Regions from separate parts of the Streptomyces sp. NPDC093085 genome, predicted to be linked through region 1. Evidence: riboswitches for the same ligand, from Rfam matches in the RefSeq annotation. Region 1 holds a riboswitch; each other region holds the start of a gene.

Region 1 (6,959 bases):
CGCGGCCGGCCGCCGGTCGCGGACCCCGTGTGCACCACCACCCCCAGCGCGCCGATCTCCCGGCCCCGCCGCAGGCTGTGGCGGAGCGACTCCACGGACTTCTCCGCGGTCGCCGCCGTGTGCGAGCCGAAGTTGATCAGGTAGGGGGCGTGGACGTACGCGGGCATCCCCGCCGTCTCGCACGCGGTACGGAACCGCTCGTCCTCCGCCGGGTTCCCGGCGGGCGTCGCCCAGCCGCGCGGGTTGGCCGCGAAGACCTGCACGGTCTCCGCGCCCAGCTCCCGCGCGAACGCCAGACCGGTCGTGGCGAGCCCGCCGGCCACGGGCACATGGGAGCCGACAGGGTTGCGCTGGCCGGCGCGGTCGCGCGGGCCGACAGGGTGGCGCATGTGGTTCTAGAGTCCCTTGGTCTTGATGGTGATGGTGGAGCCTTCGGGGGCCTGCTGACCGCCGGGGACGGACTGCTCGCCCACGGTGTCGCCGAGGAACGGGAAGCTCTTCTCGACCTTGACCGTGAAGCCCGCCGCCTCCAGCTCCTTCCGCGCCTCCTCGGAGCCCTTCCCGGTCACATCCGGTACGGAGACCATCCGCGGCCCCTTCGAGACCGTCAGCGTGACCGTGTCGCCCTCCGCGAGGCGGGTGCCCCGGGCCGCCGACTGCTGGGCGACCGTGCCCTCGTCGAAGGAGGAGTTCACCTGGCCGGGGGCGATCCTCACCTTCAGCCCCGCGTCCTCCAGCCGGGCTGTGGCGTCGGCCACCGTCGCACCGGTCACCTCCGGCATCTCGATGGCGGCGCCCTTGCTGACCACCAGCGCGACCCCGGAGTCCGGCCGGATCTCCGTCCCGGCCCCCGGCTTGGAGCTGATCACGGAGCCCCGGGGGACATCCTCGCTGAACTCCCGGGTGACGAGCCCGGCGGCGAGACCGGCCTTCTTCAGGTCGGAGCGCGCCTCGTCGAGGCTCCTGCGCACCACATCGGGCACCTGGACGATCTTCGGGCCGCGCGAGACGACCACGGTCACCGGTCCGCTGCCGCGCACCCGGGCGCGCGGCTCCGGGTCGGTCCGCATGACCGTGCCCCGGTCGTAGGTGTCGCTGAAGTCCCGGGTGACCTCCGTGTCCAGCCCCTCCTTGGCGAGCCGGGCGCGCGCGTCGGCCTCGCTCCGGCCGAGCACCGAGGGCACGGTGGTGAACTGACCCGCGTTGATGTACCAGACGCCCGCACCCGCCCCGAGCACCAGCAGCACCGCGGCGATCACCGCGAGCACCACCCGGCGCGGCCGCCCGCCGCCGGGCCCCCGCGCCCCGTACCGGGGCCCCCGGGGCGGCGCCGCGCTCTCGGGGAGTACCGGCTCCAGCCTGCTGGTGTGCTGCACGCGCGCCACCCGCGCGGTGTCCGGCTCCTCCGCGAACCCCCCGGCGTCCCCGCCGGCCTCGGGGTCCTCGACGGGCCGGATCCGGGGGATGACCGTCGTCCGGCCGTCGGAGCCCGGACCCTCCTCGGGCTCGGGCTTCGCCCGCGGCGGTACGGCGTCGAGCTGCGCGTCGGTGAGGGTCGCGCGGGCCGCCCTGGTCAGCGCCAGCAGTCCCACCGCGTCCAGCGGCCGGTCCTCCGGGTCGCGCGCGGTGGCCGTCGCGACCAGCCGGTCCAGTCCAGGGGCGAGCCCGGGGACGGCGGCGGACGGGGCCGGCACGTCCTCGTTCAGATGGAGATAGAGAACCTGCGCCGGGGTGTCCCCGATGTGCGGCTTGGCGCCGGTCAGCATCTCGTAGAGGACCACCCCGCACGCGTAGACGTCGACCCGGGTGTCCGATGTGCCGTACTCGATCTGCTCGGGCGCGAGATACGAGACCGTGCCGAGCACCGTCCCCGTGGTGTTCGTGACCTCCCCGACGCCCCGGACCAGCCCGAAGTCGGCGACCTTGACCCGGCCGTCGTCCCCTATCAGCACGTTCTCCGGCTTCATGTCCCGGTGGACGAAGCCCGCCCGGTGCGCGGCCCCCAGCGCGGCGAGCACCGGCTCCAGGATGTCCAGCGCGGCCCGGGGGCGCAGCGCGCCGCGCTCCCGTACGACATCGCGCAGGGTGCACCCCGCCACGTACTCCATGGCCAGGTAGACGTACGCGCCTTCCGCGCCCTGGTCGAAGACGCCGACCACGTTGGGGTGGTCGAGCCGGGCCACGGACTTGGCCTCGCGGATGAACCGTTCCACGAACGTGGCGTCCGTCGCGAGCGCCGGATGCATCACCTTGAGGGCCAGGACCCGGTCGAGCCGGGTGTCCAGCGCCCGGTAGACCGTGGCCATGCCGCCGACCGCGATCCGTTCCTCGACGCGGTAGCGGCCGTCGAGCACCTGCCCGACGATGGGGTCCTGAAGGGTCGTATCCACGCCGCCGAGTCTACGAGCCGCCGCCGACACTCCAGATCCCCCGGGGCGGAGCGGGCACCGGACTGAGGCCGACCTGTGACAGCCCGGCGGGCGTGCGGGGACGGTACGGGGTCAGAAGGCGGGCCGCTCCGGGTCCAGGGCCGCCACCCCGGCCACCGGCGAGGAGGCCTCGGCGAAGTGGCGGCGGGGGATCCGGCCGGCCAGCCGGGCCAGCCGGCCGGCCGCCACCGCGTGCCGCATCGCCTCGGCCATCACCACCGGCTCTTGCGCCCGGGTCACCGCCGACGCCAGCATCACCGCGGCGCACCCCAGCTCCATCGCGAGCGCCGCGTCGGACGCGGTGCCCGCGCCCGCGTCAAGGATCACCGGGACCGTGGCGCGCTCCACGATCAACTGGAAGTTGTGCGGATTGCGGATGCCCAGGCCGGAGCCGATCGGGGAGCCCAGCGGCATGATCGCCGCACATCCCACGTCCTCCAGCTTCGCGGCGAGGACCGGGTCGTCGTTGGTGTACGGGAGCACCGTGAACCCGTCGTCCACCAGGGTCTCCGCCGCGTCCAGCAGTTCGACCGGATCGGGCAGCAGGGTGCGCTCGTCCGCGACGACCTCCAGCTTCACCCAGTCGGTGCCCAGCGCCTCGCGGGCGAGCCGGGCGGTGAGGACGGCCTCCCCGGCGGTGAAACACCCCGCCGTGTTGGGCAGCGCGCGGATACCGAGCCGCTTCAGTACGGAGAGCACCGAGCCCTGCACGGTCGGGTCGAGGCGGCGCATGGCGACCGTGGTGAGTTCGGTGCCGGAGGCGATCAGGGCCCGTTCGAGGATCTCCAGGCTGGGCGCCCCTCCCGTGCCCATGATGAGGCGGGAGCCGAAGAGCGCGGAACCAAGGGTGAGCGGATCGTCGGCCGGGGTGCTGCCGGCCCTCGTGCTGTCGGCCGCGGAGCCGCCGGCCGTCGTGCTGTCGGTCATCGTGCTGTCAGCCTCCTTGTACGGCGGTGAGGATTTCCACCCGGTCGCCGTCGCAGAGGGCGGTACCGGACCAGCGGGTACGGGGAACGACCGTCTCGTTGACGGCGGCGGCCACCCCGGAGGGCGCCACCGTCAAGGTCGCGATGACGGCGTCGAGCGTCGTAGAGGCGGCGAACGCACGTCGCTCGCCGTTGACGGAGACGTGCACCCATGCGGTGTTCATACGGAGCGCTCCCTGGAGGCGGGTACGGATACGGGGGAGTGCGTGAGGGGGGCGGCGGAGCCGTCGGGGGAGAAGCGCAGCGGCGTGAAGGGCGCCGCCTCGGGCGGGAGTTCGCCGGTGGTCAGGACGGCCGCCAGCACATCGCCGGTCACCGGGGTCAGCAGCACCCCGTTGCGGTGGTGCCCGGAGGCGAGCGAGAGCCCCGGCAGCACCGTGGGGCCGAGCAGCGGCGCGTTGTCCGGCGACCCGGGGCGCAGCCCCGCGCAGGTCTCGGTGAGCGGCAACTCGGTGATGCCGGGCACCAGTTCATGCGCGTCGCGCAGCAGCTCGTACACCCCGCCCGCGGTGACCGTGGTGTCCCACCCCAGCTCCTCGGTGGTGGCGCCGACGACCAGCTCGCCGTTCTCGCGCGGCACCAGATAGAGCGGGCCGCCCCGCACCACGGCCCGTACCGTCCGGGAGAGGAACGGCGCGTACCGGCCCGGCACCGTCAGCCGCACCACCTGCCCCTTGACCGGCCGTACGGGCGGCACCGCCGCCGGCGGCACCCCCGCGAGACGGCCGCTGAGACTGCCGCCCGCCAGCACCACCTGGTCCGCGCCGAGCGCCGCCCCGTCCGCCAGCACCACCCCGGCGGCCCGGTCCCGTACCACGGAGAGCCGCGCCGCCCGGGCCCGGTGGAAGGCCACCCCGGCCCGCTCGCACGCCGTCAGCAGCGCGGCGGCGAGCCGGCGCGGGTCGATCTGGTGGTCGCCGTCGACCCGCAGCCCCCCGCGTACGCCCGGCGCGAGCATCGGCTCCAGGCGCCGGCAGTCGCGCCCCGAGAGCCACTCCGACGCCAGCCCCGAGCGGAGCTGGAGCGCGTGCAGCTCACGGAGCTGGGAGCGGTCGTCGGCGTCGAGCGCCACCGCGAGCGTGCCGCAGGCGCGGTAGCCGGTCTCCCGGCCGCTCGCCTCCGCCAGCTCCGCGACGAACGCGGGATACCGCTCCGCCGAGCGGAGGTTGAGCCCGAGCAGGGTCTCCTCGCCGTAGTGGAGTTCGGTGACGGGCGCGAGCATGCCCGCAGCGACCCGCGCGGCGCCGCCGCCGGGATCCGGGTCCGCCACCGCCGTACGCAGCCCGCGCAGCGCCGCGCGCCACGCCGTGACCAGGCCGATGATCCCGCCCCCGACGACCACGACGTCGTACGCGGAGGTCCGCACGGACGAGTGCGTGAACGAGTGTGTGGGTGAGTGCGCGGGTGACCGCGTGGGTGACCGCATGGGCGTCCAGCCCCTCCCTTCGCCGGCATGACCCGGATCAGGTTCGGACGGTCGGAGGCCGCTCCAGCCTCCCTCTCAGCCCGGTGCGTCCGGGCTCCCGCGAGGTAGTGTCGACCGCCAGCCTAACGCGCGGTGCGGAGCGCGGTAAGGGAGCTTCCCGCCCGGCGGCCCGCCCGCACCGGCTGTCTAAGGTGATCGGGTGAGCGAGCAGCGGCAGGGACAGCGGCAGGGACAGCAGGGGCCCGAAGGGCCCGGAGTGGTCGTCGTCGGCGCGGGCATGGCGGGGGTCCGGACCGCCGTGGCACTCCGCGAGAAGGGGTACGCGGGCCCCGTCACCCTGATCGGCGCCGAACCCCATCCGCCGTACGACCGGCCCCCGCTCTCCAAGGCCGTCCTGCTCGGCACCGCCGAGGGCTCCGCCTTCGACATCGACTTCGGCGCCCTCTCCGTCGATCTCCGGCTCGGGGTGGCCGCCACCGGCCTCCGCCCCGCCGACCATGAACTCGACACCGACGCGGGACCGCTCCCGTACACCACGCTCGTCCTGGCCACCGGCGCCGAACCGGTCGCGCTGCCCGGTACCGACGGGGTGCCCGGCGTCCACGCGCTGCGCACGCTCGACGACGCCGCGCTGCTGCGCCCCGTGCTCCGGGAGCGGCGCCGGGTGGTGGTCGTGGGCGCCGGATGGATCGGCGCCGAGTTCGCCACGGCGGCCCGCGAGGCCGGGTGCGCCGTGACGGTGGTGGAGGCGGCGGACCTGCCGCTCGCCGCCGCCCTCCCCGCCGAGGTCGCGGGCCCGATGGCCGGCTGGTACGCGGAGAGCGGTGCCGAACTCCTCACCGGCGCCCGGGTGGCCGCCGTGGAGCCGGGGGCGGTGGTCCTCGCCGACGGCCGCAGGCTCACCGCCGACGCGGTGGTCGTGGGCATCGGCGCCCGGCCCGCCACGGGGTGGCTCGCGGGCTCCGGTATCGCGCTCGGCGCCGACGGCTCGGTCACCGCCGACGAGCGGCTGCGCACCTCGCTCCCCGAGGTCCACGCGGTCGGCGACTGCGCCTCCTTCCCGTCCGCCCGCTACGGGGAGCGGCTGCTCGTCCACCACTGGGACAACGCGCTCCAGGGCCCGCTCACCGTCGCCGCGCACATCCTCGGCGAGAGCGACCCGGTCTACGACCCGGTGCCGTACTTCTGGTCGGAGCAGTTCGGCCGCTTCGTCCAGTACGCGGGCCACCACGCGGCGGCCGACACGCTGGTACGGCGCGGCGACCCCGAGGGGGCGGCCTGGTCGGTGCTCTGGCTGCGCGACGGCGTCCTGAGGGCCCTGCTGGCGGTCGGGCGCCCCCGCGACCTGGCCCAGGGCAGAAAGCTGATCGAGGCGGGCGCCAGGATCGACCCGGAACGGGCGGCCGATCCGTCCGTACCGCTCCGCAAGGCGGTGCGCTAGCCGCTCCCGGCCCGCACGTACCGTCCGGTATGTCACGGTGCGTACGGTCATGCACCCCCGTCCGGGCCGCTTCGGGGTGCCCAGTGTCAGTCCGGGATGGCACGCTTGTCCTGTGACCGAGATTGACGCAAAGATCGATGCTCTCGTCCCCGCCTGGCTTCACCTGCCCGATATCGCCGAAAAGCTCGATGTCGAGGTGACGCGCGTGCGGCAGTTGGTGAAGGAAGGCCAGCTCATCGCCGTGCGCCGGGGCGAGAACAGGACGCTCCAGGTACCCGCCGCCTTCATCGACGGCACCAAGGTCGTCAAGGGGCTCGCCGGCACCCTGACGCTCCTGCGGGACGACCACTTCACCGACGAAGAGATGCTCGAATGGCTCTTCACCCCCGACCCCACCCTGCCCGGCACCCCCGCGCAGGCCCTCAGCGAGAATCGCGGTACGGAGGTGAAGCGCCGCGCGCAGGCGCTCGCCGTCTGACGACCTCATCCGCCGTGGCCGGGCGGGGCCCGTGGCGCTCGCGCCGCCGCTCCCGCCCGGCCCCGGCGATCCGACGACCATGACCGGATCCGGGCGGCCCGGACCCGGTCCCACGGGGGGACCTGCCATGTCCACGGCCATGCCGACGCCCACGCCCGCACCCGGGCCCGCACCGGGCCCGGCGCTCCGGGCGGCGCTC
Region 2 (6,959 bases), on a different contig from region 1:
CTCACCCCGATCAACCAGCTCGCCTCGTTCGCCGTGCCCGAGGCGCGCATGGCCGTGGTGACCCCGTTCGACAAGAGCGCGCTGCGCAACATCGAACAGGCCATCCGCGACTCCGACCTCGGCGTCAACCCGAGCAACGACGGGAACATCATCCGGGTGGTCTTCCCGGAGCTGACGCAGGACCGCCGCAAGGAGTTCATCAAGGTCGCCAAGACCAAGGCCGAGGACTCGCGGATCTCGATCCGCGCCGTCCGCCGCAAGGCCAAGGAGACCATCGACAAGCTGATCAAGGACGGCGAGGTCGGCGAAGACGAGGGACGCCGCGCCGAGAAGGAGCTCGACGACACCACCGCGAAGTACGTCGCGCAGGTGGACGAGCTGCTCAAGCACAAGGAAGCCGAGCTGCTCGAAGTCTGATGAACGACTCTTCCCGGGGTGCCTCGCCGACAGCCGGTTATTGGGGACCGACCGACCAGGGGGCTGCCCCGGCGGGTCCCGCATACGATGAGCAGCCCGCATCGCAGACTCGGCCCATGCCCATCGTGCCCGACGAACCCGCGAACGGCGGGGACCACAACGACGACCGGGGGGCTGCTCGACCGGGCGGCCCCCCGTTCCGTGACGAGACGCCGCAGGAGCCCATGGCCGTTCCCCCGCAGCCCCCGCCGAAGAAGCGGGCCGGCCGCGATCTGCGCGCGGCCATAGGGGTCGGTGTCGGGCTCGGCGCGGTGGTCGCCGCCTCGCTCTTCATCGTCAAGGCCGTGTTCATCGGTGTCATAGCGATCGCCGTGGTCGTGGGGTTGTGGGAGCTGACCTCGCGACTCGACGAGAAGAAGGGCATCAAGGCACCGCTCGTACCGCTCGCCGTGGGCGGCGCAGCCATGGTCGTCGCCGGGTACGCGCGCGGCGCGGAGGGCGCCTGGGTCGCGATGGCCCTCACCGCGCTCGCCGTGCTGATCTGGCGGATGACGGAGCCGCCCGAGGGCTACCTCAAGGACGTCACGGCCGGGGTCTTCGCCGCGTTCTACGTACCCTTCCTCGCGACGTTCGTCGCGATGATGCTCACAGCGGGCGACGGATCGCAGCGGGTGCTGATGTTCCTCGTGCTGACCGTCGTGAGCGACACCGGCGCGTACGCCGTCGGCTGGCGCTTCGGCACGCACAAGCTCGCGCCGCGCATCAGCCCCGGCAAGACCTGGGAGGGGCTCGGCGGCGCCGTCAGCTTCGCCATGGTGGCCGGCGCGCTCCTGATGGAGTTCATGATCGACGGCGGAGCCTGGTGGCAGGGTCTGCTGATCGGCCTCGCCGTCGCGGCCAGCGCCACACTCGGCGACCTCGGCGAGTCCATGATCAAGCGCGACCTCGGGATCAAGGACATGGGCACCCTGCTGCCGGGGCACGGCGGCATCATGGATCGGCTCGATTCGCTGCTGCCCACGGCGCCGGTGGTCTGGCTGCTCCTGGTGCTCTTCGTGGGGGCATGAAAGACAGTGGCGGTCCCCGGGCATGAAGGGGACCGCCGCGCGCCCCGTACGGGGCGCGTGCCGGTTTCGGCGAAGGGGGTACGTCCGCCACGGTGCGGCGTACCCCCCTCGCGTATGCCCGCCGCGATCGGCATACGGGGCACCGGGCACCGTCTGCGACACTGGACGGACCATGCCTGCACCCGGAGAACTCACTTTCGTCGCGCCCCGCGGAGCCAAGAAGCCGCCGCGGCACCTCGCCGACCTCACCCCCGCCGAGCGCCGCGAGGCGGTCGCCGCCATCGGTGAGAAGGCCTTCCGCGCCAAGCAACTGTCGCAGCACTACTTCGCGCGGTACGCGCACGACCCCGAGCAGTGGACCGACATCCCGGCCACCGCGCGGCAGAAACTCGCGACGGAGCTGCTGCCCGACCTGATGTCGGTGGTACGGCATATCTCGTGCGACGACGACACGACCCGTAAGACGCTCTGGCGGCTGCACGACGGCACCCTCGTCGAGTCCGTCCTGATGCGCTATCCGGACCGGGTCACCATGTGCATCTCGTCGCAGGCAGGGTGCGGCATGAACTGCCCCTTCTGCGCGACAGGACAGGCCGGCCTGGACCGCAACCTGTCCACCGCGGAGATCGTCCACCAGATCGTCGACGGGATGCGTGCCCTGCGCGACGGCGAGGTGCCCGGCGGCGCGGCGCGGCTCTCCAACATCGTCTTCATGGGCATGGGCGAGCCGCTCGCCAACTACAAGCGTGTCGTCGGCGCGATCCGCCGCCTGACCGACCCCGAGCCGGACGGCCTGGGGCTCTCGCAGCGAGGAATCACCGTCTCCACGGTCGGCCTGGTCCCCGCGATGCTGCGCTTCGCCGACGAGGGCTTCAAATGCCGGCTCGCGGTCTCCCTGCACGCCCCCGACGACGAGCTGCGCGACACCCTCGTCCCGGTCAACACCCGCTGGAAGGTACGGGAGGTGCTGGACGCCGCGTGGGAGTACGCGGAGAAGTCCGGCCGCCGCATCTCCATCGAGTACGCCCTGATCCGCGACATCAACGACCAGGCGTGGCGAGGCGACCGTCTCGGCCGCCTCCTCAAGGGCAGGCGGGTCCACGTCAACCTGATCCCACTCAATCCGACCCCAGGGTCGAAGTGGACGGCGTCCCGCCCGGAGGATGAGAAGAAGTTCGTCGAGGCCATCGCGGCGCACGGCGTGCCGGTCACCGTACGTGACACACGTGGCCAAGAGATCGACGGTGCGTGCGGACAGTTGGCCGCCACGGAGCGCTAGCGCGTCCTAGGGGTAACCTAGCCCCGAAACGTATTGCATATTTCCGGCAGGGGAGCGCTACAGCGCTGAGAGTGCGGCATGTGCCCGTGAGAGCGGGCAGCGGTCGCAGACCCTCTGAACCTTGCCCAGGTCATTCTGGGTAGGAAGTTCGGACATCACTCAAGCTGTTGCGCCCTGCCCGGAGACCGGCCGTCCTTGTCGACTGCCGTGCTCCGGGCAGGGCGGCGTCTTCTCCTGGACACCCCCAGGAGGAAAACCAGTGAGCACCACCCGTACGCGTACCGGTGCCAGAAAGGCGGCGTACGCCGCGATCGCCGTGGCGCTCGGCATCACCACCCTCGCGGCCTGCGGCGGCTCCGATGCCTCCGCCCCGTCCGGCGACGGCGGAAGCGGCAGCGGTACGGAGTCCAAGACCGTCACCCTGGTCAGCCATGACTCGTTCAACACGTCCCCCGAGGTGCTCAAGGAGTTCACCAAGGAGACCGGCTACACCGTCAAGGTCCTCAAGAGCGGTGACGCCGGCGAAGCGCTCAACAAGGAGATCCTCACCAAGGGGGCGCCTCAGGGTGACGTCTTCTTCGGCGTTGACAACACGCTGCTCTCTCGGGCTCTCGACAACGACCTGTTCGTACCGTACGAGGCGAAGGGGCTGGACCGGGTCGACGCGAGCGCGCGACTCGACAAGGAGAAGAACCGCGTCACCCCCGTCGACAGCGGCGATATCTGCGTCAACTACGACAAGAAGTATTTCGAGGGCAAGAAGCTCACTCCGCCGCAGTCCTTCGACGATCTGATCAAGCCCCAGTACAAGAACCTGCTCGTCACCGAGAACGCCGCGACCTCCTCGCCGGGCCTCGGCTTCCTTCTGGGCACGGTCGCGCACTACGGGGACGACGGATGGCAGGACTACTGGAAGAAGCTGAAGGCCAACGGCGTCCTGGTCGTCGACGGCTGGGAGCAGGCGTACAACGAGAGCTTCTCCGGCTCCGCCGGTGGCAAGAAGGCCAAGGGCGACCGGCCGTTGGTCGTCTCCTATGCCTCCAGCCCGCCTGTGGAGGTGCTGTACGCGAAGCCGCAGCCCCAGCAGGCCCCGACGGGTGTCTCCACCGGCACCTGCTTCCGGCAGACGGAGTTCGCGGGTCTGCTCGACGGCGCGAAGAACGTGGCGGGGGGCAAGGCTCTGCTGGACTTCCTGATCAGCGAGAAGTTCCAGGCGGACATGCCGCTGAACATGTTCGTCAACCCGGTGGTCAAGGACGTCGCACTGCCCGAACTGTTCACGAAGTTCGGCGCGACCGTCGAGCGGCCCGAGACCGTGGCGCCCACACGCATCGCGGCCAACCGTGAACAGTGGATTCAGTCGTGGTCCTCACTCGCCGTGAAGTAACCCCGGAGAAGGCCGACGGGGCAGCACAGGACGACCAGACCGCCCGGCGCCCCGTACGGCACGCTGGCGGCCTGCGCGGCGCCGTACGGGGCGCCTCGTGGCGCAGAGAGCGGTGGCGGGGACGTCGGCGCGGCCACGGCGGCGCCGTACGCCTCGCCCTCATGGCCGCGCCCCTCGCCTTCTTCGCGGTCTTCTTCGCCTACCCGGTGGCAGCGATTGTCGGCCGCGGCCTCAAGATGGACGGCGCCTGGCAGTTCGGCCGCGTCGGCGACGTACTCGGCCGCCCCGACATTCTCGGCGTCCTGTGGTTCACCACATGGCAGGCACTCGCCTCCACGGCGCTCACCCTGCTGATCGCCCTGCCCGGCGCATACGTCTTCGCGCGCTTCGCCTTTCCAGGGAAACACGTCCTGCGCGCCGCCGTGACGGTGCCCTTCGTGCTGCCCACCGTCGTCGTCGGTACCGCCTTCCTGGCGCTGCTCGGTCGCGGTGGACTCCTGGACGACATGTGGGGCATACGGCTCGACACCACCGTCTGGGCGATCCTGCTGGCCCATGTCTTCTTCAACTACGCGGTGGTCGTACGCACCGTGGGCGGCCTGTGGTCACAGCTCGACCCGCGCCAGGAGGAAGCCGCGCGCGTACTGGGCGCGGGGCGCCTCCGGGCGTGGCGGCATGTGACGCTCCCCGCGCTCGCCCCCGCCGTCGCCGCCGCGGCACTGATGGTCTTTCTCTTCACCTTCACCTCTTTCGGTGTCGTGCAGATTCTCGGCGGCCCCGGTTTCTCCACCCTTGAGGTCGAGATCTACCGGCAGACCGCCCAACTCCTCGACCTGCCCACCGCTGCGGTACTGACCCTCGTGCAGTTCGCGGCGGTCGGGGCGGTCCTCGCCGTACACGCCGGCACCGTACGGCGGCGGGAGACCGCGCTGAAGCTCGTCGACCCGGCACGGACCGCGCACCGGCCCCGCGGAGCGGGACAGTGGGCGTTGCTGGCCGGTGTGCTCGCGACCGTCGCGCTGCTGATCCTGCTGCCCCTGGGCGTGCTCGTCGAACGCTCCCTACAAGGCCCCGACGGGTACGGCTTCGCCTACTACCGGGCGCTCGCCTCCGTCGAGGCGAGCGCGGGCACCTTCCTCGTACCGCCGCTGGAGGCCGTCTGGAACTCGCTGCGGTACGCGCTGGTCGCCACGGCCGTCGCGGTAGTGATCGGCGGCCTCGCCGCCGCCGCGCTGACCCGCCGCGCAGGACGCCTCGTACGGGGCTTCGACGCACTCCTGATGCTGCCTCTCGGTGTCTCCGCCGTGACCGTCGGCTTCGGCTTCCTGATCACCCTCGACAAGCCTCCGCTCGACCTGCGGGCGTCCTGGATCCTCGTACCGCTTGCCCAAGCGCTGGTGGGTGTCCCCTTCGTCGTACGGACCATGCTGCCCGTCCTGCGCGCGGTGGACGGCCGACTGCGCGAGGCGGCGGCAGTCCTCGGCGCCTCCCCCCTGCGCGTCTGGCGCGAGGTCGATCTGCCGCTGGTAGGGCGCGCCGCGCTGGTTGCGGCGGGGTTCGCCTTCGCCGTATCGCTCGGCGAGTTCGGCGCGACAGTGTTCATCGCACGCCCCGACCGGCCGACGCTCCCGGTCGCGGTGGCACGGCTGCTGGGCCGGCCGGGCGAACTCAACTACGGGCAGGCGATGGCACTGTCCACCGTCCTGATGGTGGTGTGCGCCGTGTCGCTGCTGGCGCTCGAACGTATCCGTACCGACCGCTCGGGAGAGTTCTGATGCCCCTGCTGACCCTCTCCGACGTGACCGTGCGGTTCGGTACGGGCACGCGCGCGGGCACCGTGCCGCGCGCGGCCCTCGACGCGGTGGACCTGGAAGTTGCCGAACACGAGATCGTCTGTGTGCTCGGGCCGAGCGGCAGTGGCAAGTCGACACTGCTGCGTGTCGTGGCGGGCCTCCAGGCCACGGACGCTGGGCGCGTGACCCTCGACGGCACCGACCTGTCGTACGTACCCGTGCACCGGCGTGGCGTCGGCCTGATGTTCCAGGATCACCAGCTCTTTCCCCAGCGCGACGTGGCGGGGAACGTGGCCTTCGGCCTGCGGATGCACGGTGGGTCACGCGACGAGCAGGCGCGACGCGTCGAGGAACTGCTCGAACTCGTCGGCCTCCCGGGCGCCGGACACCGCGCCGTCACCACGCTCTCCGGCGGCGAACAACAACGGGTCGCCCTGGCGAGGGCGCTCGCGCCCCGGCCTCGGCTGCTGATGCTGGACGAGCCGCTCGGCCAGTTGGACCGGAGCCTGCGCGAGCGCCTCGTGGTCGAACTGCGCGGCCTCTTCGGACGACTGGGTACGACCGTGCTCGCCGTCACCCACGACCAGGGCGAGGCATTCGCGCTCGCCGACCGCGTCGTGGTGATGCGCGAAGGCCGGATCGCGCAGAACGGCACACCGCTGGAAGTCTGGCAGCGCCCCGCCTCCGCCTTCGTCGCGCGATTCCTCGGCTTCGACAATGTCGTACCCGCGACGGTGAGCGATGGGGCCGCCGACACTCCCTGGGGCGAGATCCCCGTACCGGAAGGCTCCGCGACGGGCGAACAGTCTCTCCTGGTACGACCCGGCGGGGTACGCCTCGTCGACGCCGCCCAGGGGCTGCGCTGCACCGTGGAGGCCCGCACATTCCGGGGCAGCCGCGTCGCCGTCCTGCTGCGTCCCGACTGCCCTGGCGACGTACCGCCCCTGGAGGCCGAATGCGGCCTGTACGCCGCCCCGGCGGAGGGCGCGACGGTGGGCGTCGTCTTCGAAGCCGAG
Region 3 (6,959 bases), on a different contig from region 1:
GGGGCTTCCCCTCCCCACCGCCTACCACCTGTTGCGCACCCTCGCCCACGAGGGCTATCTCCGCCGTGAGCGCCGGGGTGTCTTCGTCCTCGGGGACGCCGCCCGGCGGCTGGCGGACGCCGAGGCCGTCCTGAGCCGCCGCACCGCCCTCGCCGGGCTCATGGGGCGGCTCCGGGACGCGATCGGCGTCCCCGTGTACTTCGCGGTCCACCACGACGGTGAGATGGACCTGGTCTCCGTGGCCGACAGTCCCGCGTGCCCCGCGGTCGACGCACGCGGAGACTTCCATGCGACGGCCCACGCCCATGCGATGGGCCAGTGTCTGCTCAGCCAGCTCGATGACGCGGCGCGCCGCGACCATCTCGACCGCTATCCCGTACGCCCCCTCACGCCCTACTCGGTGCCGGACCGCCGGACCCTGCTGGCGCGCCTCGACGCGCTGGGGCGTACGGAACCGGTCGTGTCCCGGCAGGAGTACCGGCTCGGTACGGTCTGCGCCGCCGTGCCGATCACCGTCGGATCCGTCGCGGCCACCGTGGCCATTTCTTTACCGCTTCGTCAACAGGAGCGACTGCTTCCGTCGGTCGAACGGTTACGCAGAGAGATCGGATCGCTGCTGACCTCGCATATTCTCTCTATCAGTATCTGAAAAATTACTCCTTGTGATCCGCTAGCGCTTACAGCACGATTGCGTCAAGAGGGTCAACGGGGATCATTCCCAGCCACTGTTCCATCTACTCCGGAGTACAACGATGCGCGAGTCGGTTCAGGCCGAGGTCCTGATGAGCTTCCTCGTCTCCGAGGAGCTGTCGTTCCGTATCCCGGTGGAACTCCACTACAAGGTGGCTGATCCCTACGCGGTGCGCATGACATTCCATCTGCCCGGCGATGCGCCTGTGACCTGGACTTTCGGGCGCGAACTGCTCCTCGACGGCATCAACACGCCCAGCGGGGACGGCGATGTGCACATCTCGCCGACCTCGCCCGAGGACCTCTCCGATGTCCATATGCGGCTCCAGGTCGGTGACGACCACGCGCTCTTCCGGGTCTCCGCCGCGCCCCTGGTGGCCTTCCTGGACCGTACGGACCGGCTGGTCCCGCTCGGTCAGGAGCGGGCGCTCAGCGACTTCGAAGGCAGCCTGGAGGAGGAGTTGGGGCGCATCCTCGCCGAGGAGAACGCCGGCTGAGGCTCCGTGGAGGGGGCCGTCCGGGTGATTTCCGGTGTCGAAATGACCCCCGCCGGGTAGGGCCCCGGGCGTTCTCGAACAGCGGCGCCGTCGCTACTTCTTCCGGCGGTGTCCCCGGCCCCCCGGAGCGGGCGGCACGAGCATCCCCTGGGACTCATGAGGCCCCCGGGCGGGACCGGCCGCCGGACCCGCTGCCGGACCCGTCCCCGGGCCGGAGGGACCGGAGGGTGCGGGGGCGGCGGAGGGGGTTGCCGGGTTCTCCGGGGCGGACCGGTCGGCGGAGACCACCAGGGCGGCCAGCGCCGTGGTCACCGGCACCGAGGCCACCAGACCGATCGACCCGACCAGTGTCCGTACGATCTCCTCCGCGACCAGTTCGCTGTTGGCGACGGTCCCCACGCTCGACTGCGCGATCGAGAAGAGCAGCAGGAGCGGCAGGGCGGCCCCCGCATACGCCAGGACGAGGGTGTTGACCACCGAAGCGATATGGTCCCGGCCGATCCGGATCCCGGCCCGGTAGAGCGCGCGCGGCCCCATCGTCGGGTCCGCCTGGCGCAGCTCCCAGACCGCCGAGGTCTGTGTCACCGTCACATCGTCCAGCACCCCGAGCGAGCCGATGATCACACCGGCCAGCAGGAGGCCGCTCATATCGATGTCCGGGTAGAGGCCGTGGATCAGCCCGGTGCTGTCGTCGGTGTTCCCGGTCAGACTCGCCCAGCCGATGAAGAGCGACCCCAGCAGCCCGATCAGCAGCAGCGAGATCAGGGTGCCGAGCACCGCCACCGAGGTCCTGGCCGTCAGACCATGGCAGAGATAGAGCGCGATCAGCATGATCGCGCTCGCCCCGACGACCGCCACCACCAGCGGATTCGAGCCCTGGAGGATCGCCGGCAGGATGAACAGCGTCAGGATCGCGAACGAGACCACGAGCGCGATCAGCGCCATGACCCCCCGCAGCCGCCCCACCACGACCACCGCGAGCGCGAAGATCCCGGCCAGCAGGAGCATCGGGAACTCCCGGTCCACATCGGTGACCGAGTACTGGAGATCCTGGGGAGCGTCCGGCGCGTAGGCGACCACAACGCCCTGTTTCACGTGAAACTGCCGCGGCGCGTCCGGCTGGACGATCTCGATGAAGGTGCGGCCCTTCTCCTTGCCGCTCGTCAGCTCGATCGTGGCCTTCTCACACTGGCCGGTCTCCTCCTGCACCGCCTCGCGGCCCTGCGGAGTCGAGGTGTCACCGGTCGACGGGACCTGCCCGGCGTTCACGTCCTTGCAGGGGATCTTCTCGATCTGGACCACCTGGCCCTCGACCGTCTGCCGGTCGAAGCCCACACCGGTCCGCTCGTGCGCCGGTGCGCCGCCCGGCCAGAGCACGGTGAGCCCGACCACGACGGCCGCCGCGAAGGGGATCAGGACCGCCGCGATCACCTTGCGGAGGTGCCGGGAGACCGGCATGGCGGGGCCATGGCTGTGCGTGTGGCCGTGCGATTCGTGAGTCTGCGTGGGTGGGGTCACCGCCCGATCATCGCAAGAAGGCGGAGGAAGCGGAGGGCCCTCTGGTCAGCGTGCCCGATATGACGCTAGCGTGGAGGCAACCTTTGCACACGCGGGAGCTCGGAGCACCGGGCTGAGAGGGCGCTGACGTGTAGGTCCCGGGACGCTTCCCGGACACCATCGCTGCGCCGACCGCTGAACCTGTTACCGGGTAATGCCGGCGTAGGGAGTAGGTCTCATGACCGATCAGGACACACATCTGTCTGCCTCCGGCCAGGAGGGCACGGACGGCCCGCGCCCCACCGGGGAGGCCGTCGGCTGGCACAAGGGGTATGTCGGGGGATCGCGCCCCGACCTCCGCGTACCGGTCCGCCGGGTCCACCTCACCAATGGCCGGGACGTCACGCTGTACGACACCTCCGGCCCGTACACCGACCCCGCCGTCGACACCGACGTACGCCGCGGTCTCGCGCCGCTGCGGGAGAACTGGATCATCGGCCGGGGCGACACCGAGGAGTACGCGGGCCGGGCGCCCCGTCCCGAGGACGACGGGCTCAAGCACACCACCCCGCGCGGCGGGACCCTCCCGGGCGGCTCCGGGAACCTGCGGGGGCTCGACGCGGTCTTCCCCGGCCGCCCGCGCCAGCCGCGCCGGGGCCGCGCGGGCCGGACGGTGACCCAGCTCGCGTACGCCCGCCAGGGCGAGATCACCCCGGAGATGGAGTACGTCGCGATCCGCGAGAACGTCTCCCCGGAGACCGTCCGCGACGAGATCGCGGCGGGGCGCGCCGTCCTGCCGGCCAACGTCAACCACCCCGAGAGCGAGCCGATGATCATCGGCAAGCGGTTCCTGGTGAAGGTCAACGCGAACATCGGCAACTCCGCCGTCACCTCCTCCATCGAGGAGGAGGTGGAGAAGATGACCTGGGCGACCCGCTGGGGCGCCGACACGGTCATGGACCTCTCCACCGGCCGCAACATCCACACCACCCGCGAGTGGGTGCTGCGCAACTCCCCCGTGCCCATCGGCACCGTGCCGCTCTACCAGGCGCTCGAAAAGGTCGACGGCAAGGCCGAGGAGCTGACCTGGGACATCTACAAGGACACGGTGATCGAACAGGCCGAGCAGGGCGTCGACTACATGACGGTCCACGCCGGGGTCCTGCTCCGCTATGTACCGCTCACCGCGCGCCGCAAGACCGGCATCGTCTCGCGCGGCGGTTCGATCATGGCCGCCTGGTGCCTCGCACACCACAAGGAGTCGTTCCTCTACGAGAACTTCGACGAACTGTGCGAGATCCTCGCCGCGTACGACGTGACGTACTCGCTCGGCGACGGGCTGCGCCCCGGCTCCATCGCGGACGCCAACGACGAGGCGCAGTTCGCCGAGTTGCGCACGCTGGGCGAGTTGAACACGATCGCGAAGAGCCACCAGGTCCAGACGATGATCGAGGGACCCGGCCATGTGCCGATGCACAAGATCAAGGAGAACATCGACCTCCAGCAGGAGATCTGCGAGGAGGCGCCGTTCTACACGCTCGGACCGCTGACCACCGATGTGGCCCCGGCGTACGACCACATCACCTCCGGGATCGGCGCGGCGATGATCGCGTGGTGGGGCACGGCGATGCTCTGCTACGTCACGCCCAAGGAGCATCTGGGGCTGCCGGACCGCGACGACGTCAAGACGGGCGTCATCACGTACAAGATCGCGGCCCATGCGGCGGATCTCGCCAAGGGGCATCCGGGGGCCCAGGAGTGGGACGACGCGCTGTCGGACGCCCGCTTCGAGTTCCGCTGGGAGGACCAGTTCAACCTGGCGCTCGACCCGGACACGGCACGGGAGTTCCATGACGAGACGCTGCCCGCGGAGCCGGCGAAGACGGCGCATTTCTGCTCGATGTGCGGTCCGAAGTTCTGCTCGATGAAGATCTCGCAGGACATCCGGCGCCGGCATGGCGACGACCTGTCCGGCGGCAGCGGCGCCGACGGTACGGAACCGGGTCGTACGGGTGAGGGCGGTACGGGGCCGGGCGGGGCCACGGCGGCCTCGGCGGCCGAGATCGAGGCGGGCATGGCGGAGAAGTCCAAGGAGTTCGCAGCGGCCGGTAACCGGGTCTATCTGCCGCTGGCCGACTGAGCCGCCGGGCGCCGTGGCCCGAGGCCGGGTGAGGGCCGCTCCGTCCCGGGTGACCGGGCGGCCCTCGACGGGGGCCCGGTCACCTCGGAGTCACCCCGAGGGGCACCCCGGAGCCGTTCCGGGGGCGGCCGGGGTCACTCCGGCCGGTGTTCCGGGCCGCCGAAGTCGGGGCTGGTGAAGTCCGGGCCGCTGAAGTCGGGGCTGCTGAAGTTCGGCCGCTTGCCCGCGTCGGAGCCGTCGTCGGGGCTGGAGAAGTCCGGCCTGCTGTAGCCGATCTTCGGGAGCTGGGTCGCCGACCGGGTCGGCGCGGGCGTGGCGGCCGGGGCCGTACCGGCGTCGTCGAGGGCCTTGCGCAGGAAGGGCAGGATGCCGCGCTCCAGCAGGGCGTGGCGCCAGGCCTCGCGCGCGCGGGCGACCTCGTCGGGCGGTTCGCGGCCCGCGGTCTCGTCGGCCGGCAGTTCGGTCGAGCTGTTGCGCATGGCGGTGACCAGCAGCCCCACCGCCGCGCCGAGGATGCCGATCGCGGTGATGGCGGCGAAGAACCAGCCGACCGCGACCAGGCTGCTCGCGAAGGCGGGCGGCGGGTCGAGCGCCTTCAGGAGGTAGCCGACGAGGAGGAAGATCACTGCCGCCACCCCGCCGAGGACCGGCACCAGGACGCTGACGACGGCCGTGAGTCCGGCGCCGGAGCCGGGCGGCTCCTCCGGGGCGGGGTCCCGTACGGAGTCGGGCGTGGTGGCGGCCGGCGCGCGGGACTCCTCGCGGAGCGTGGCGTAATGCTCGTACTCGGCGGCGGCGGCCGTGGCTATCCGGGCCGTCGCGTTGAGGGCCCGGGTGCGCAACTGCTCGGCGGTGAGCCGCTGCCCGACCTTGGCGAGGTCCGGACGTTCGTGCGCATTGCGCAGCACATCGTCGAGGATGCGCTCGAAATCCGCGCGATCCTCGCTCAGCAGGTGCGGAGCGCTATTCATGTGCATCCCCCGATACTCCGTAGGGCCGTCGCGCCCGTGAGGTACGAGCCGCAGTCGGCGGAAACGGAGGAGAGCCTGCTACGGATAAGCAGATGGTAGAGCGGTTTTGGCGTGCCGTGACAGGGGGTTTCCGGAAAACACCTGTCCACATCGAATCAGTTGGCCAGCGGAAGCCGTGCGACCAGCAGCTTTCCCGCCATCGTCACCCCGCCGTCCATCGCGATGGCCAGCCCGTCGGCATATACGTGCGGCCCTTCCACCACCGGCTCGGTGTCGCCTTCGTCGTCGGACGCGTCTTCTGTGCCGACTTCGCCGAGCAGATAGGGAATCGGGCTGTGGCCGTGGACCACTCGCCCTCCGCCGTACCGGGAGAGGAGTTCCCGTACGGCCTCCGGGCCGCCTTCGTCGCGGAAGGCGAAGCGTTTGGTGAGTTTGCGGAAGAGGTCCCAGCATTCGTCGGCGTCATTGCGCGTCAGGATCTGGTAGATGGTGTCGTTGACCTCGTCGATGGACGAGCCGTAGTCGAGATAGGCCGTGGTGTCGGAGTGCATCAGCAGATGCCCGTCCTCCTCGACGACCGCGTCGAGATGGGACATCCACTGGAGATGGACGTCCTGGAGGCGCTCCATGTCGGTGCGCTGGCCGCCGTTGAGGATCCAGGCGGCCTGGAAGGTGGCGGTGCCGGCGCCGGAGTTGACGGGGGTGTCGCCGAACCGCTTCGCGCCGATGAGGAGCAGTTCGTGATTGCCCATCAGGGCCTTGCAGTAGCCGCCGGCCGCCGCGGCCTCGGCGGAGAGCCGCATGACGAGGTCGATGACGCCGATGCCGTCGGGGCCCCGGTCGGTGAAGTCGCCGAGGAACCAGAGGCGGGCGTTGCCGGCGGCCCACCGGCGCTCGGCGTCGATCAGGCCCTGTTCGGTGAGGGCGGCGACGAGTTCGTCGAGATAGCCGTGGACGTCCCCGACGACGAAGAGCGGCCCGGGGCCTTCGATGTCGCTGCTCTCGGCGGCGGCGTCCACCTTGACCAGCACGGTGTCGCCCCGGTTGGCCATGGTGATCACCGGGAGGTCGCGCTCGGTCGGTGTGTACCCCTCCGGCGGCTCGTCCGCGGGGACCGCGTCACCGGGGTGGCCCGTGGGCGCCGGGGGCGGTGCCGACGGCCCG

The links. A riboswitch is a leader RNA that binds a small molecule or an ion and turns the genes downstream of it on or off. The one in region 1 is predicted to bind thiamine pyrophosphate.
Region 2: linked by a shared signal. The riboswitch ahead of AB0O07_RS20325 (thiamine ABC transporter substrate-binding protein) and the one ahead of thiO (glycine oxidase ThiO) in region 1 are both predicted to bind thiamine pyrophosphate.
Region 3: linked by a shared signal. The riboswitch ahead of thiC (phosphomethylpyrimidine synthase ThiC) and the one ahead of thiO (glycine oxidase ThiO) in region 1 are both predicted to bind thiamine pyrophosphate.

The regions. Positions count from the first base shown of each region.
Region 1 covers NZ_JBFBFB010000003.1:273,013-279,971, reverse strand. The annotation lists gene AB0O07_RS12015 (deoxyribonuclease IV) at 1-389, opposite strand, end outside; gene pknB (Stk1 family PASTA domain-containing Ser/Thr kinase) at 396-2,390, opposite strand; gene AB0O07_RS12005 (thiazole synthase) at 2,502-3,356, opposite strand; gene thiS (sulfur carrier protein ThiS) at 3,364-3,579, opposite strand; gene thiO (glycine oxidase ThiO) at 3,576-4,841, opposite strand; TPP riboswitch at 4,839-4,952, opposite strand; gene AB0O07_RS11990 (FAD-dependent oxidoreductase) at 5,119-6,282, shown strand; gene AB0O07_RS11985 (Rv2175c family DNA-binding protein) at 6,395-6,760, shown strand; gene thiE (thiamine phosphate synthase) at 6,900-6,959, shown strand, end outside.
Region 2 covers NZ_JBFBFB010000006.1:348,270-355,228, forward strand. The annotation lists gene frr (ribosome recycling factor) at 1-417, shown strand, start outside; gene AB0O07_RS20315 (phosphatidate cytidylyltransferase) at 417-1,484, shown strand; gene rlmN (23S rRNA (adenine(2503)-C(2))-methyltransferase RlmN) at 1,657-2,763, shown strand; TPP riboswitch at 2,802-2,927, shown strand; gene AB0O07_RS20325 (thiamine ABC transporter substrate-binding protein) at 3,023-4,150, shown strand; gene AB0O07_RS20330 (iron ABC transporter permease) at 4,312-5,925, shown strand; gene AB0O07_RS20335 (ABC transporter ATP-binding protein) at 5,925-6,959, shown strand, end outside.
Region 3 covers NZ_JBFBFB010000016.1:78,580-85,538, reverse strand. The annotation lists gene AB0O07_RS31545 (helix-turn-helix domain-containing protein) at 1-649, shown strand, start outside; gene AB0O07_RS31540 (SsgA family sporulation/cell division regulator) at 753-1,187, shown strand; gene AB0O07_RS31535 (YibE/F family protein) at 1,281-2,645, opposite strand; TPP riboswitch at 2,787-2,930, shown strand; gene thiC (phosphomethylpyrimidine synthase ThiC) at 2,923-4,824, shown strand; gene AB0O07_RS31525 (hypothetical protein) at 4,959-5,801, opposite strand; gene AB0O07_RS31520 (metallophosphoesterase) at 5,951-6,959, opposite strand, start outside.